DNA from 3 places in the Kitasatospora sp. NPDC036755 genome. Region 3 is predicted to be linked to each of the others. Evidence: riboswitches for the same ligand, from Rfam matches in the RefSeq annotation. Region 3 holds a riboswitch; each other region holds the start of a gene.
The links. A riboswitch is a leader RNA that binds a small molecule or an ion and turns the genes downstream of it on or off. The one in region 3 is predicted to bind cobalamin.

Region 1 (5,540 bases), on a different contig from region 3:
CATCGCGCACAGCTCCGGGGCCCGCCGGTCGCCGCGGTCCAGGGCGGCCGCGGCCCGCCACACCAGGGCGCGGGCGGCCTCCAGCTCGGTGGCCATGTCGGCGAGCCGGAACTGCAGCGCCTGGGCGTGCAGCAGCCGGGCGCCGAACGCCTCACGGTCGGCGAGGTGGGCGATGGCGCGCTCCAGCGCGTCCTGCGCGCCGCCGAGGGAGCAGGCAGCGATGCCGAGCCGGCCGCCGTTCAGCCCGTTCATGGCGATCCGGAAGCCCTCGCCCTCGGCCCCGAGCAGGCGGTCGGCGGGCAGCCGGACGCCGTCCAGCACCACCTGGCGGGTCGGCTGGGCGTTCCAGCCCATCTTCTTCTCGTTCGGCCCGAAGGAGACCCCCGGGTCGTCACGCTCCACGACGAACGCGGAGATCCCCTTCGGCCCGGGGGCACCGGTCCGGGCCAGCACCACATAGACCTGCGAGGCGCCCGCGCCGGAGATGAACTGCTTGACGCCGTCCAGCACCCAGTGGTCGCCGTCGCGCACGGCCCGGGTGGCGATCGCGGCGGCGTCGGAGCCGGCACCGGGCTCGGTGAGGCAGTAGCTGCCCAGGTGCTCGGCCGTGCAGAGCGCGGGCAACCAGCGAGCGCGCTGCGCCTGCGTGCCGTACCGGTCGATCATCCAGGCGACCATGTTGTGGATGGACAGGTAGGCGGCGATGGACGGGCAGCCACCGGCGAGTGCCTCGAAGGCCACCACGCCATCCAGGCGGGAGAGTTCGGAGCCGCCCATGCCCTCCTGGACGTACACGCCGGCCAGGCCGAGGTCGGCGGCCTTGCGCAGCACGTCCACCGGGAAGTGCTTGGACTGGTCCCACTCCACGGCGTGCGGCGCGAGGTACTCCTCGGCGAAGGCCCGGGTCGTCTCGGCGATGGCGCGCTGGTCCTCGGTGAGGTCGTGCATCGCGCTCATCCCATCGTCGGCATGGTGAAGCTCGCGCCCTCCTTGACCCCGGAGGGCCAGCGCGAGGTGACGGTCCGGGTGCGGGTGTAGAAGCGGATGGCGTCCGGCCCGTGCTGGTTGAGGTCGCCGAACGCGGAGCGCTTCCATCCGCCGAAGGTGTGGTAGGCGATCGGCACCGGGATGGGCACGTTGACGCCGACCATGCCGGTGTTCACCCGGCGGGCGAAGTCCCGGGCGGTGTCGCCGTCGCGGGTGTAGATGGCCACACCGTTGCCGAACTCGTGCTCACTGGGCAGCCGCAGCGCCTCCTCGTAGTCGGCGGCGCGCACGACCGTGAGGACGGGGCCGAAGATCTCCTCCCGGTAGATCCGCATGTCCGGCGTCACCCGGTCGAACAGGGAGGCGCCGAGGAAGTAGCCGTCCTCGTGCCCCTCCAGCCGGAAGTCACGCCCGTCCACGACGAGTTCGGCGCCCTCTTCGACCCCGAGGTCCAGGTAGCCGCGCACCCGCTCCAGCGCGTCGGCGCCGACCAGCGGGCCGAAGTCCGCCGCCGGGTCGTCCGAGCGGCCGACCTTCAGCGCGGCGATCCGCTCGACCAGCTTCGCCACCAGGGCGTCCGCGGTCTCATCCCCCACCGGGACGGCGACCGAGATCGCCATGCAGCGCTCCCCGGCCGAGCCGTAGCCGGCGCCGACCAGCGCGTCCGCGGCTTGGTCGAGGTCGGCGTCCGGCATCACGATCATGTGGTTCTTCGCGCCGCCGAAGCACTGCGCCCGCTTCCCGTGCGCGGCGGCCGTCGCGTACACGTACTGGGCGATCGGCGTGGAGCCGACGAAGCCGAGGGCCTGCACCCGCGGGTCCTCCAGCAGGGTGTCCACGGCCTCCTTGCCGCCGTTCACGACGTTCAGGACGCCCGGCGGCAGCCCCGCCTCCAGGAACAGCTCGGCCAGCCGCAGCGGCACCGACGGGCACCGCTCAGAGGGCTTGAGGACGAAGGCGTTGCCGCAGGCCAGCGCGGGCGCGGCCTTCCACAGCGGGATCATCGCGGGGAAGTTGAACGGCGTGATGCCGGCGACGACGCCGAGCGGCTGACGCATCGAGTAGACGTCGATACCGGTGCCGGCGTTGTCGCTGAACTCGCCCTTCAGCAGGTGCGGGATCCCCGCGGCGAACTCCACCACCTCCAGGCCGCGCTGGATGTCCCCGTGGGCATCGGCCACGGTCTTGCCGTGCTCGGCGGAGAGCAGCCGGGCCAACTCGTCCTTCTCCTGCTCGACGAGTTGGAGGAAGCGCAGCAGCACCCGCGCCCGCCGCTGCGGGTTCCAGGCCGCCCACGCGGGCTGCGCCTGCGCTGCGTCGGCGATCACCGCCTCGACCTCGGCGCGGCTTGCCAGCGGCACCCGGGCCTGGACGCGCCCGGTGTTGGGGTCGTACACGTCGCCGAAGCGACCGGAGGTGCCGGCGACGGGCTTGCCGGCGACGAAGTGGGTGAGTTCTCGGACCATCGGGTTCCTACTCTCAACTGGGTCGGGGAGAGGAGGAATGGAGGCCGCCGCCGACGGGCGGGCGCACGGTGGTGCGGCCCCGCGGCGTCACGGTGGCAGTGGCATGACGAACCGTCAGAGCAGATGGGCCCCGGCAGTCGTCGGCACAGGACAACCAGGAGCAGCGGAACGGGAGCAGCCCGGAGTCATGCGTGTCGTCTCCATCCTCGTGGAAAACACGGATCACCCGCGGCCGGTATCCTGACTCCCGGATCACCGCACGCCCTCAGGCCTTCCCGGCTGGCTGCCAGTGGCCGTCATCTGCGAGGACGAACTCCCCGGTCACAGTGGCGGGACCGTGCCGGACTCACACCGGCTTCCCTGACACCGCGGACCTGCCATCGACCATATAGTTGGACGTCCTAGTAAGTCCAGAGGTCTGTGCGCGCGTTGCGCCATCGGGATCCCACCCCGCCGGGCCCGGCTCGACTACCTTTGCAAGCCGTCTGCAAGAGGCCCAAGGGGGGCAGGTCTGCGTGCACGAGGCCGGGTGAGGTTTCACCCGCACCGCGCGAAAATTCAACCTGCCCGCCGTCAGCCAGGCCGCCCGTCGGCGGTAGAACGACCACGCGCTCATCATCGGAGTGGCCGATGCGGCAACACGAGCCCGTTCGGCGACTGGAGTCCTGCCGACCACACAAGAAGCGACGTCCCAGGATGCCCTGCGGATGTATCACGAGGCACCGGTACGGCCAAACCACCGGACGCGCTGGAATCTTGGGCTCCGCACGCAGCCGTGCGACCGTCCACTCCTCTGGAGGAGCCCGTGTCGTCGCAGTTTCATGACCGTCAAGGAGACGGCGGAATTCCTGAACATGTCTGTTCAGTGGGTCTATCGCGAAGCCCCTCAAGTAGGCCTCGTCCCGTACCGGTTCGGACAAGGACGGAACGCGAAGCTGCAGTTCAAGGTCACAGAGGTCCAGACCTGGGTGAAGCAGCAACGGATGTCCGTCAGGTAAGCCAGACCGAGACGCCTCGGGCGCCCTGCTCCACACCAGAGCAGGGCGCCCGACGCGTTTCAGGCCGCAAGGCCGAGGTCGAGGACCTGGGCGGCGTGGCCGATGGAGCCGGGCATCAAGTGGCGGTAGATCTTGAACGTCACATCGATGCTCTTGCGCCTCATCCACTCGGCGACGTCGGTGATCGGGATGTTGTGGCTGAGGCAGTTCGAGGCGAAGAAGTGCCTCAGGCCGTAGAGCGTCATCCCCTCGGGGATGTCGGTCTCGCCGGCCCGCTTGATCCGGTCCCACTGGTTCTGCAGGTAGTAGGACGGGTACGGCTTCGCGATGTCCAGCGGGTGGCGGAGCAAGTAGCCGTCGATGGTGCCGTAGATATCCGCGTACGAGAGCAGGCTGAGCCGCGTCCGGACCGTCAGCGGGACGCCCCGGTAGTCGCCCTTCTTGCGGTGCTTGAGCGGCGCGCGACCCAGCCGTCCGAGCAGGTCCTCGACGCGCTCGCCCGCGTCCTCGACCTCGACGCGACCGAACGCGGGCACCTCCACCGCCTCGCGCGGCAGCGCCGCCGCCGCGCGACGACGCCGGGCACCCGGGTCCGGCCGGAGCTGCTGCGCGTCCTCGACCTGGTCGCCGGCGCTCCCGCGCTGATCATGAACCACCGCCTGGACGTCCTCGCCGGGAACGGCCTCGCCGGACTCCTCTTCGGCCGCCCGATGCCGGGCCTGAACATCGCCCGGCACATCATCCTGGAGGAGGCCGAGCACGGCCTGTACGCGGACTGGGAGAACTGCACCCTGGACGTGGTCGGGCACCTGCGCCTGGCCGCCGGAAAGTACCCCGACGACCCTCACCTGGCCTCGCTCGTCGGCGAGTTGGCGATGGGCAGCGAGCGCTTCCGCCGCCTCTGGGCCCGCGCGGAGGTGCGCGCCCGCACCCACGGACGCAAGGCGTACCGGCACCCCATGGTCGGACTGCTGGAACTGCACCAGGAGAACTTCGCGCTGCCTGGCGAGCCGGGCATCGAACTGCTCGTGCTGTCGGCGGCCCCCGGCAGCCCCACCGAGGACGGACTGCGCCTGCTCGCGGGCCTGGCCGCGGACCACGGCGCCGCCCGTCGCCCGGTGGACGCCCGGACCCTCGACTGACTCACCGACGCCCGCCCACCGCCGGTCACGGGCGTCCGTCGGCCGCCGGCCGGGCCCGCCGCGGGCCCCGGAGAGCTCCGCGGCCCGCTGCGGTGTCACCGCCCGGCCCGCTCCTCCAAGGCGTCCAGGACCTTGTCCAGCGTGATCGGCAGGTCACGCACCCGCACCCCGCACGCGTGCCACACGGCGTTCGACACCGCGGCGGCCGTCCCGACGATGCCGATCTCCCCGATGCCCTTGGAGCCCATGGCGTTGACGTGGGGATCGTGCTCGGCGAGCCAGTGCGCCTCGATGCGGTCGACGTCCGCGTTCGACGTGATCTGGTACTCGGCGAGGTCGTGGTTGACCACGTGGCCGGTCCGCGGGTCGAGCACGCCGTTCTCGTGCAGGGCCATGGACAGCCCCATCGTCATCCCGCCGACGAACTGCGAGCGCGCCGTACGGGGGTTGATGATCCGGCCCGCGGCGAACACTCCCAGCAGGCGCGGCACCCGCACCTCGCCGGTGTCCGCGTGGACGCGCGCCTCGGCGAACTGCGCCCCGAAGGCGTGCATCGCGTAGCGCTCGTCCGGCGGCCCGACACTGCCGGAGGCCTGCGCCCCGTCCGGCGGCTCGGCCCCGTACCGGTCGCGCAGGGCGCGCGCGGCCTCGACCACGGCAGATCCCCACGTCGTCATGCCCGAGGAACCCCCGGCCACCGACGCCACCGGGTAGTCCGTGTCCCCGATCCGCACCTCCACCCGGGCCACCGGCACGCCGAGCGCGTCCGCGGCGATCTGCGCGAGCGTGGTCCAGGTGCCGGTGCCGAGGTCGGCCGCGCCGATCTCGGCCACGTAACCCCCGCCCTCCCGCCGGATCGTCGCCGTCGACTTCGGCATCCGGCTGACCGGGTAGGTGGAGGCCGCCACGCCCGTGCCGACCAGCCAGTCGCCCCGGCGGCGCACGCC
Region 2 (5,540 bases), on a different contig from region 3:
TACTTCACCCGCACCGGGCCGAAGACCTTCGAGACCCTCTACGGGCCCACCATGGCCGAGATCCGCACCTTCTGCGCCAAGCCCTTCTTCATCAGCGAGACCGCGTCCGAGCAGGGCAAGCGCCAGCAGGCCGACATCGACCAGCTGTTCTCCGGGCTGGAGGCGCACGACGACATCATCGGCTTCGTCTGGTTCAACATCGTCAAACGGGCGGACTGGCGGGTCGAGGCCGTCCCGGACACCCTCGCCGCGTTCAAACAGCGCGTGTCCGACCCCCGTTACGGCTTCGACATCCGGAACCCCCGATGAGCACTGAGTCCGAGTTCCCCCCCGTCCCGACCAGCCGCTCCGCCCACGGCCCGACGGCCGGTCCGGAACCGGACCCCGCCGAGCACCGCGCGGCCGTGGCGGTGGACAACCCCGACGGCATCGAGCTGGCCCCGTACACCATCCCGCCGGTCCCCGCGATCGGCTGGGACCCGGGCAGCAGCCCCCGGCGCCGCTGGATCGCCCGCGGCCTGCTGGGCGCCGTCCTGACCGTCCAGGCCGCGCTCTCGCTGCGGCTGCTGGCCGCCGCGCACCCCGACGAGGCCGCCGCCATGGTCGCCGGCCGCCAGCAGCTGGCCCACCTGCTGCACGGCACCCCGGTCACCACCGACCTGGTCGACCGGGTGCACGGATCGCCCTGGCTCTACCCGCCGCTGGCCGGCGCCGCCGCCGACGCCAACGGCATCTGGGGCACCCGGCTGCTCAGTCTCGGCTTCGCACTGATCACCACGATGCTGCTGTACGCGCTGACCAGGCGTCTGTTCAACGAGCGGGTCGCCATCTGCGCGATCGCCGTGTACGCCGTCCTCCAGTCCACCGTCGTCGTCGGCTTCTACGCCGCGCCCGAGTCCCTCGCCGTCCTGCTGATCGCCCTCGCGGCCTGGACCACGGTGTTCACCGCCCACCGCCATCCGGCCCTGGCCCTGCTCGCCGCCCCACCCGCGGCACTGGCCTGCGCCGTGGCCTACTCCGCGGCCTTCGCCGTCCCCGCGCTGGTCGCCCTCGCGTTCGCCGCCGCCCGGCCGCACCACCGGCCCGGCCCGGCCGCCGTGCGCGCGCTGCTGTCGGCCGCCGCCACCCTCGTCCTGCTGCTCCCGTACGGCACCCTCGGCGCGGTCGCGGGGTGGTCGCCCTCGCGCGGCAACGCGCCCGGCCCGGCCGGCCCGATCCTGCTCGGCACGCTCCAGTGGGCCGGCCTGTTCACCGTCCTCGCCGTCGCCGGCACCGTCGCCTACGCGCGCCGCGAGCAGATGAACGAGCACGACGCGCCGGAGAAGGACGCCGTCCCCACCACCCGGGGGCAGCGCGCCCTGCTCGGGGCCGTCCTGACCGTCACCGCCCTGCTGATCCCCGCCGCCCACCTGTGGACCGGCACCTCCGGCGCGCTGTTCCGCCACCTCGGCTACGGCATGCTGCTCGCCGCCCCGCTCGCCGGGGTCGGCCTGACCCGGCTGGTCGGCGCCCACTTCCGCCACCCCCAGCTGGGCATCCTGGTCTGGGTCGCGCTGCTCGCGCTCGGCATGGAGCAGTCCGCCCTGCGCTACCAGAACGGGCCCGACTCCGGCCGCCTGCTGGCCGTTCTGAGGGCCCACACCGAGCCCCAGGGGCGCTATCTCACCGAGGTCGACGGCCTGGCCGAGTACTACCTCGGCAGCGTCTCCGAACCCGCGCAGTGGATCTCGACGCGGGCCGGCACGGAGTACCGCGACGGCGGCGGGGTGCAGCACCACGGGGACGACGGCAGTGTGGCCGCGATCCGGGACGGCTGGTTCACCATGGTCGTCCTGGACAGCACCGCGCCGAGGGGCACCGACCGGGCCCTGAGCGAGGCCCTGGCCGCCGCCGGACACTACCGGCTGGTCGCCCAGTTCACCTCGCCGACCGGTGATTCGAGCACGTACAAGGTCTATCTCAAGCACTGACCGGCTGTCCGGCCCACGCACACCCGCGACACGACAGGCACAACATATGGTGCCGCCACAGTCTGGCGGCACTACATGTATGCTCGCTTCTGCTGTCGATGCAGGGGAACCCGGTGCGAATCCGGGACTGCCCCGCAGCGGTGAGCGGGCGGCTCCAGCAGCCGCACCCCGCGAGTCCGAGTACCTGCCGACGGCGTGCGCCACGGCCCTCCCGCAGAGGCCGCGCCGGCACGAGCAGTACCCCTCCGGGCCTCGCGGGCGGGCCGGGGAGTCACCTCGCGCGACGCTTTTTGCGTTCGCGCCGTGCTCCCCTGCCCAGATCGGCCCGGTGGCCCCCGAGCACCGCCGCCGATCGCCGCCAGGAGAGAGCGCCTTGACCACCGCTGCCTCAGCCACCCTGCCCGCCCAGGGCTCCGGTACCGCCTTCACCGACCCGACGGTCTCCGACCCCGGGGGCGCGCTGCTGCGGCTGCTCACCGACCGCAGCACCGACCTCACCGAGGTCGACCCCGGCCATGTCGCCGCCGCCGCACTGCGCGGCCGCCACGCCGGCTCGGACTTCGCCGAGCTGCGCGGGCTGGCCGTGGACGCCGCCGCGTCGATGATCGCCGAGGACCCCCAGTACTCGAAGCTGGCCGCCCGCCTGCTCGCGCTGGAGATCGTCGACGAGGCGAACAGCCAGGGCTCGGTGTCCTTCTCCGCCTCGATCGCCGTCGGCCACGCCGAGGGCCTGATCGGCGACACCACCGCCGCGTTCGTCGCCAAGCACGCCGCCGCCCTGGACGCGCTGATCGACCCCTCGGGCGACGACCGCTTCGAGTACTTCGGCCTGCGCACCGTGCAGTCCCGCTACCTGCTGCGCCACCCGATCACCCGCAAGGTGATCGAGACCCCGCAGCACTTCCTGCTCCGCGTCGCCTGCGGCCTGGCGGTCGGCGACAGCGAGCAGTCGGTGCGCGAGGTGGCCGAGCTGTACGGCCTGATGAGCCGCCTGGAGTACCTGACCTCCTCGCCGACGCTCTTCAACTCCGGCACCCGCCACCCGCAGATGTCGAGCTGCTACCTGCTCGACTCGCCGCTGGACAACCTGGACTCGATCTACAACCGCTACGCGCAGATCGCCCGCCTGTCCAAGCACGCCGGCGGCATCGGCCTGTCCTACTCGCGCATCCGCTCGCGCGGCAGCCTGATCCGCGGCACCAACGGCAAGTCCAACGGCATCGTGCCGTTCCTGCGCACCCTCGACTCCTCGGTCGCCGCCGTCAACCAGGGCGGCCGCCGCAAGGGCGCGGCCTGCGTCTACCTGGAGACCTGGCACGCCGACATCGAGGAGTTCCTGGAGCTCCGCGACAACACCGGTGAAGAGGCGCGCCGCACCCACAACCTCAACCTGGCCCACTGGATCCCGGACGAGTTCATGCGCCGGGTCAACGCCAACCAGGACTGGTCGCTGTTCTCCCCGGCCGACGTGCCCGAGCTGGTCGACCTGTGGGGCGCCGACTTCGACGAGGCCTACCGCAAGGCCGAGCTGGCCGGCAAGGCCGTCCGCACCATCCCGGCGCAGACCCTGTACGCCCGCATGATGCGCACCCTGGCACAGACCGGCAACGGCTGGATGACCTTCAAGGACGCCTCCAACCGCGCCGCCAACCAGACCGCCCTGCCGGGCCGCACCGTGCACTCCTCCAACCTGTGCACGGAGATCCTGGAGGTCACGGACGACTCCGAGACCGCCGTCTGCAACCTGGGCTCGGTCAACCTGGGCGCCCACGTCGCCCCGGGCGCCACGGCCGCCGACCTGATCGGCGCCATGGACTGGGAGCGGCTGGACGCCACCGTGCGCACCGCCGTCACCTTCCTCGACCGCGTGGTGGACATCAACTTCTACCCGACCACCGAGGCGGGCACCTCCAACTCCCGCTGGCGGCCGGTCGGCCTCGGCGTGATGGGCCTCCAGGACGTCTTCTTCCAGCTGCGGATCGACTTCGACTCCGCCGAGGCGAAGGTCCTCTCCACCCTCATCGCCGAGCGCATCATGCTCACCGCCTACGAGCGCTCCGCCGACCTGGCCGAGCAGCTCGGCCGCCACGAGGCGTACGGCGAGACCCGCGCCGCCCGCGGCGAGCTGCACATCGACCACTTCCCGACGGCCGCCCCGCAGTGGGCCGACCGCTGGACGGCGCTGCGCGCCCGGATCGCCGAGACCGGCCTGCGCAACTCGCTGCTGCTGGCCATCGCGCCGACCGCGACCATCGCCTCCATCGCCGGCGTCTACGAGTGCATCGAGCCGCAGGTGTCCAACCTGTTCAAGCGCGAGACGCTGTCCGGCGAGTTCCTCCAGGTCAACCCGTACCTGGTGCGCGAGCTCAAGGAGCTCGGCGTCTGGGACCAGCAGACCCGCGACGCCCTGCGCGACGCCAACGGCTCCGTCCAGGAGCTCAACTGGCTGCCCGCCGAGGTGCGTTCGCTGTACCGCACCGCGTGGGAGCTGCCGCAGCGCGCGCTGATCGACCTGGCCGCGGCCCGCATGCCGTACCTGGACCAGAGCCAGTCCCTGAACCTGTTCATGGCGGCGCCGACCATCGGCAAGCTCAGCTCGATGTACGCCTACGCGTGGAAGGTCGGTCTGAAGACCACCTACTACCTGCGTTCGCGCCCGGCCACCCGCATCGCCCAGGCCGCGTCCGGCACCGCCCGTGCCGCCGCGCCGGCGCCGGTGCCCGTGAACACCCCCTCCCTCACCCCGGAGCAGGAAGCCGCCATCGCCTGCTCCCTGGAGAACCCCGAGTCCTGCGAGGCCTGCCAGTAATGTCCGACGACCGCCAGAAGATGCTGCTCGACCCCGGCTTCGAGCTGACCCTGCGCCCGATGCGCTACCCGTCGTTCTACGACCGGTACCGGGACGCCATCAAGAACACCTGGACCGTCGAGGAGGTGGACCTGCACTCCGACGTCGCCGACCTGGCGAAGCTCAGCGAGGGCGAGCGCCACCTCATCGGGCGACTGGTCGCGTTCTTCGCCACCGGTGACTCGATCGTCTCCAACAACGTGGTGCTGAGCCTCTACAAGCACATCAACTCCCCGGAGGCGCGGCTGTACCTGTCGCGCCAGCTGTTCGAGGAGGCCGTGCACGTCCAGTTCTACCTGACGCTGCTCGACACGTACCTGCCCGACCCGGAGGACCGCAACGCGGCCTTCGCCGCGGTGGAGAACATCCCCTCCATCCGCCAGAAGGCGCAGTTCTGCTTCAAGTACATGAACGCGGTCGACCACATCGAGTCGCTGCAGACCAAGGAGGACCGCCGCGCGTTCCTCCTGAACCTGATCTGCTTCGCGGCCTGTGTGGAAGGTCTCTTCTTCTACGGCGCGTTCGCCTACGTGTACTGGTTCCGCAGCCGCGGCCTGCTGCACGGCCTGGCGACCGGCACCAACTGGGTGTTCCGCGACGAGTCCATGCACATGGACTTCGCGATGTCGGTGGTCGACACCGTCCGCGAGGAGGAGCCCGACCTCTTCGACGACGAGATGGCCAAGCAGGTCACGGAGATGCTGGAGGAGGCCGTCGAGGCC
Region 3 (5,540 bases):
GTGACGGCGCAGACCTTGAGGCTGCCGGTGCCGTCGTCGACGACCAGGGCGAGCTTCGCGGCGGTACCCGTGGTGAAGTCGGTGGTGGCGGACCAGGCGGGTTCGCCCGCGCTGGTCGGCGCCGGCGGGGTGGCGGTGAACCCGGCGCCGGCGACGGCGCGCAGGCCGTCGACGGAGGCGTACGGCGACGGGGAGGTGTCGGTGGGCAGGTACTTGAAGCCGCCGCCGGGCTTGAACTGCTGGGCGATGAGGAAGTCGAGCGGGGTCTTGCCGGTGCCGCTGGTGAAGTCGGTGCCCTGGGGGTTGATGCCGCAGGCGTTGAGGCCGGACACGGCCCAGCCGTTGGAGTCGGTGTTGACGCCGAACATGGCGTTGAAGGCGCCGGAGGAGGCGAGCTTGCCCTTGAGGAAGTTCTTCGCGGCCACGATCGCGGCGTCGGTGTTCGGGACGCCGCCGACACACAGCGAGGCGATGGCGGCGCCGGTCATGTCGATGTCGCTGCCCTGGGCGAGCGCGGTCGGGTCGCCGGCGGCCTTGCTGTAGTTCCAGCCGCCGTCGTTGTGCTGGTTGGCGCGCACGGTCGCGACCGAGGCGTTCAGCAGGGACTGCGGGACGCGTTGTCCGCCGCTCTGGGTCTTGGCACCGCCGAGGGCGAGCAGACCGAAGACTGTCCCGTTGAAGTTCGCGGACGGGCCGTAGTAGCCGGGTTCGGCGGTCTGCCAGTAGGCGGCGAGGTCGGCCACGAGGTTGCGGCCCGGGCCGATCCGTGCAGGGTCGATGCCGGCCGCGTAGGAGTTGAGGATGCCGCGTTCGTAGTCCGTCACCACGGGCGAGGCGCTGGGCCAAGTGGGGGCGGCGAGCTGGTTGCGGTAGACGAGGCGGGCGTTCTTGCTGGTGTCACCGCCGGGGGTCACGTCCGCGGAGGCGGTCCCGGCGGCGGCGAGCGCGCTGAAGGCCCACTCGTTGGAGAGCCCGCCGCCGGTGACGTAGCTGCCGTCGGCGGCCTGGAGGGACTTGAGGTACGTCACGCCGGTGCTCTTGGAGGTGGCTATCTGACTCGGCGAGGCGGTGGCGTGCGCAGGGACGGCCGACAGGAGGAGGGCGCCGGCGGCCATGGAGACGGTCGCCGCGGAGGCGAGACGTGAGGAGATGAGGCGCGAGTGCGCGGGAACGGACACGGAACGGGCTCCTTGGGGTGACGGGCGCGCCGGTCCTGCCCCGGGCGCCGGCACTCGTTCGGGGAGCGCGCGGTGGGGGCGGCGGCCGCCCGGATCGCGTGGGCTGGCTGGTGCTGGTGCTGCACGACCGCGCGGGCATTCGGGCTCGGGACCGGTGCAACCACCGCCCCACACCGCTGCGCGTCAGCTCCGGATTCGCACCGGATTCCCCCGCTCGGCCACCGCGGACGTTACCGCACCCGTGAACGGATCTACGGGGTGGCGAAAGTGACATGACGACTCGTTGACGACGACTTCGAGCGCGTGGTGTGATGAACCGCTTTTTCATCCTCGGCAGTCAGGGGAAGCCGGTCCGATTCCGGCGCTGACCCGCAACCGTAGACCCGCCCGCAAGGGCCGGTGAGCCGGAATGCCTGCGCCGGGGCCTTGTTCAGGAGTACATGCGTCGTCGTGGACTACGACGCGGTCACGACGGTCCCCGTACCGGGGAGAGCCGTCGGCTGCGCCGTGGGACCCCGACAACCGATCGGGGAGTCGCCGGTGAGGGTCAGCAGCAGTCCTACGCGTCACAGAAGCAGAGAGCTGGGCTCGCTTCTGGTCACCACGGCCGTCGCAGTGGCCGCCTGCGGAACGGTCCTGCTCGGCCACCCCGGCAGCGCGGCAGCCGACCCGATCGAGCAGTGCACGGCGACGACGGGCGCGATCGTCGCCGTCGACTTCGGCCACTGGGGCGGCGGGGTCGTCCGCGGCTGCGACGCCCACCCGACGACCGGGATGAACCTGCTGCACAACGCCGGTTTCACCACGACCGGGACCGAGCACGACGGGCCCGCCTTCATCTGCCGGCTCGGCACCGGGACCTTCAACGGCGGCGTCCAGTACCCCACTCCGGCCGAGGAACCGTGCGTCAACACCCCGCAGGCCACCGCGTACTGGTCGTACTGGATCGCCGCACCCGGCCAACAGACCTGGTCCTACAGTCAGTTCGGCGCCGGCACGCAGCAGCCCAAGCCCGGCGAGGTCGAGGCCTGGGTGTACGGCGGCACCGACATCGGCGGCACCAGCGGGGCACCGAGCTTCACCCCGGACTCGGTCCGCGCCAAGAACGGTGGCTCCTCGGCGTCCCCTTCGCCTTCCTCCTCCCCCTCGGCTACCCCGACCCCGACCGCGAGCCCCACCGGGCCCTCCGCAACCGGCAACCCGGCCGCGGCCGCGGCCTGGCTGGCCGGTCAGCTGGTCGGCGGCGACCACATGGAGAACTGGGCCGCCCCGGGGCCGGACTACCCCCGGACCGCCCTCACCGCCGTCGCGCTCGCCGCCGCCGGGACGCAGGACCCGGCGCTGCGCAAGGTCGTCGGCTTCCTCGTCGACCACACCGACGCGTTCCTGTACCCCGACGGCCCCACCGGCGCGCCCGACACGAGGGCCGCCACCCTCCTGGCTCTCGTCGCGGAGAGCACCGGCCGCGACCCGCGCACCTTCGGCGGGCGGGACCTGCTCGCCGCGCTCACCGACCACGTCTGCACGGCAGCCGGGGAGAACGGCAAGTGCACCGCCGCCGGGGACTTCCTCGGTGCGGCCTCGCCCTGGGTCCAGTCCCTGGGCATCATCGCCCTCCAGCGCGCCGGCGTCACGCCGCCCGCCCCGGCACTCGCCCGCTTCACGGCCTTCCAGTGCGCCGACGGCGGCATGGCCGGCTCGATGATCGTCGCCGGTGACCACTGCGAATCCGACCCGCTCACCACCGCGGCCGCCGCCCTCGCCCTGCGCACGGCCCCCGGCTACGAGGCAACCGCCAAGAAGGCCACCGACCAGCTCGCGGCGAGCCAGCAGCCCGACGGCTCCCTCCTCCCGTACGCCGGCGCACCCGGCGACACCACCAGCACCGCGAGCGCCGCCCAGGCCTTCCAGGCCACCGGCCAGGGCGCCCGCTGGGCCGCCGCCACCGCCTGGCTCGCCGCCCGCCAGAACAAGGACGGCGGCTTCGGCCCCGACGCGTTCACGCCGGACCCGGACGCCGCCGCCACCGAACAGGCCATCCTGGCCCTGACCGGAACCGACCTCACCTGCGTCCGGCACAACCCCGACGGCGCCACCCCGACGCCCACCCCGCCCGTCGGCAGGAAGCCCGACGCCGCCAAGGGCAGCGCCTACCTCACCGACCCGGCACGGCTGATCGCCGGCCACTACTACGAGGGCTTCCCGGCGTTCGCCGACTTCGGCCTCACCATCGACGGCGCCTACGCCCTCGCCGCCACCGGCACCGACGACGCCGCGCTGCGCCGGATCGTCGACTTCCTGGACCAGCAGGGCAAGGACGCGAGCGACCGTACCGTCAACGACTGGACCGCCATCGGAACCGAGTACGCCGGCGGTGGCTCGATCGGCAAGGAAGCGCTGCTCGCCGAGGTCGTCGGCCGGGACCCGCGGAACTTCGGCGGCCACGACCTGATCGCCGCCCTCGCGGCGATGGTGTGCACCAAGGCCGACGCGAACACCGGCTGCGACGCCCCGGGCAACTACGCCTACGCCACCTCGGTCTTCTCCCAGGCGCTCGCCGTCATGGCCCAGCTCCGGGCCGGTGAGTCGGCCGGCGCGGCCCCCGCCATCGCCTACCTGAAGGGCCTCCAGCACGCGGACGGCTCCTGGCCGAGCCTGATCCCCGCCACCGGCGACTCCGACGTGGACAGCACCGCGATGGCGGTCATGGCCCTGGCCCTGGTCCCGGGCGAGGACGCCGCGCTGGCGGTCGACAAGGGGCTCGGCTGGCTCGCCGCGCGGCAGCTGCCGGACGGGGGCTTCCCCGGCGCGGCCGGTGACTCGACCAACTCGGCCGCCCTGGCCGTACAGGGCATGACGCTGCGCAAGAACACCTACGACGGTCAGATCGCCAAGGCACTCGACTTCCTCGCCGGGCAGCAGAACGGCGACGGCGGGTTCAACGTCGCCTCCGGCGGACAGCAGGGTTCGGACGTCCGGGCCTCCACGCAGGTGCTGGGCGGTGCTACCGGGATCTCCTTCGGGACGCTGACCCGCTCCCTCGGAGGTACGCCGACGCCGACCCCCACGGGGACTCCGACGCAGATGCCCACGGGGACGCCGACCGGCACGCCTACGGGCACCGCGAGCGCAACCGGCACGCCGACCCCGACGGGCACCGGCACGCCGTCGGCGACGACGTCCCCCACCTCCGTCGCGTCCGATCCCGGTGACGGCTCGACCACCCGTCCGTCCGACGCCCCGCTCGTCGGTGAACCGGTCGGCGGTGGCGTGCCTGCCGGGACCGGGCAGTCCGGTACCGGCGGCCTCGCGGCGACGGGGAGCGAAGCACTGGCACTGACCGGGGCGGCCGGTCTGCTGACCGTGCTCGGCGCTGTGGCCGTCCTGGCCGCCCGCCGTCGTACCGCCTCCGGTTCGGGGCGTCACCGGTGATCCGGCGCTTCGGCCGGCTGATCGGTGCCGCCGCCACGACCCTGGCCGTGGCGTTCGGCGGTGTCGCCGTGGGCACCGCCCCCGCCGCCGCCGCGCCGCTGCCGATGGACCAGTGCACCACCACCTCCGGCGTGGTCCTCGCCGTGGACTTCGGCAAGTGGGGCGGTCCGCTGCTGCGGTCCTGCGGGACCACCCCGACCACCGGGTACACCCTGCTCAACCAGGGCGGCTGGAAGACCACCGGGACGGGGCACGACGGCCCGGCGTTCATCTGCCGGATCGGCTACAGCGGGTTCCAGGGCGGGAAGCAGTTCCCGACCCCGGACCAGGAGAAGTGCGTCCTGACGCCTCCGGCCACGGCCTACTGGTCGTACTGGCACGCGGATCCGGGCCAGAACACCTGGTCGTACAGCCAGTTGGGCGCGATGCTCTACCAGCCGAAACCGGGCAGCGTCGACCTGTGGATCTTCGGCGGCACCAACGTCGAGGGCACCGAGGGCCGTCCGGCCTTCTCGCCGGACAGCGTCCGGGCGCACGACTCCAGCCCCGGCGGGCAGCCGGCCGACCCCGGCCAGGGCACCACGGGCGGCCCCGGCGGTGCCTCGGGCGGCTCCGGCAGCGGATCGACGGGCGGCGGCGGGACGACCGGCGGCGGTTCCGGTACCGGATCGAGCGGCACCACCGGCGGGTCGGGTACCACCGGCGGGTCCGGAACCGGCCGGGCTCCGGCGCCCGCCAAGCCCCCGGCGGGCGGAGCACGTCCGTCCGCTCCCGGTACGCCCCCGGGGAGCGGCAGCCCCGCTACCCCCGAGGACGGCATCACGCCGCCGGGTGCCCCCGAGCCGACGCCGGTATCCGCGACCCCGGTACCGGTCGAGCCGCCCACCGCGGCATCGACGGACACCCCGAGCGACCGGCCGACGGAGCAGC

Region 1: linked by a shared signal. The riboswitch ahead of AB0E96_RS27460 (CoA-acylating methylmalonate-semialdehyde dehydrogenase) and the one ahead of AB0E96_RS06680 (prenyltransferase/squalene oxidase repeat-containing protein) in region 3 are both predicted to bind cobalamin.
Region 2: linked by a shared signal. The riboswitch ahead of AB0E96_RS04920 (ribonucleoside-diphosphate reductase subunit alpha) and the one ahead of AB0E96_RS06680 (prenyltransferase/squalene oxidase repeat-containing protein) in region 3 are both predicted to bind cobalamin.

Annotation. Positions count from the first base shown of each region.
Region 1 is NZ_JBEZUT010000215.1:6,169-11,708, reverse strand. Features, by position in the region: gene AB0E96_RS27465 (acyl-CoA dehydrogenase family protein) at 1-957, opposite strand, end outside; gene AB0E96_RS27460 (CoA-acylating methylmalonate-semialdehyde dehydrogenase) at 954-2,453, opposite strand; cobalamin riboswitch at 2,666-2,857, opposite strand; gene AB0E96_RS27455 (helix-turn-helix domain-containing protein) at 3,161-3,451, shown strand; gene AB0E96_RS27450 (hypothetical protein) at 3,511-3,987, opposite strand; partial or broken gene AB0E96_RS27445 (XRE family transcriptional regulator) at 3,901-4,593, shown strand; gene AB0E96_RS27440 (xanthine dehydrogenase family protein molybdopterin-binding subunit) at 4,689-5,540, opposite strand, start outside.
Region 2 is NZ_JBEZUT010000019.1:11,308-16,847, reverse strand. Features, by position in the region: gene AB0E96_RS04930 (glycosyl hydrolase) at 1-309, shown strand, start outside; gene AB0E96_RS04925 (glycosyltransferase family 39 protein) at 306-1,970, shown strand; cobalamin riboswitch at 2,033-2,177, shown strand; gene AB0E96_RS04920 (ribonucleoside-diphosphate reductase subunit alpha) at 2,368-4,779, shown strand; gene AB0E96_RS04915 (ribonucleotide-diphosphate reductase subunit beta) at 4,779-5,540, shown strand, end outside.
Region 3 is NZ_JBEZUT010000027.1:34,558-40,097, reverse strand. Features, by position in the region: gene AB0E96_RS06685 (hypothetical protein) at 1-1,115, opposite strand, end outside; cobalamin riboswitch at 1,312-1,389, opposite strand; cobalamin riboswitch at 1,473-1,614, shown strand; gene AB0E96_RS06680 (prenyltransferase/squalene oxidase repeat-containing protein) at 1,794-4,610, shown strand; gene AB0E96_RS06675 (hypothetical protein) at 4,631-5,540, shown strand, end outside.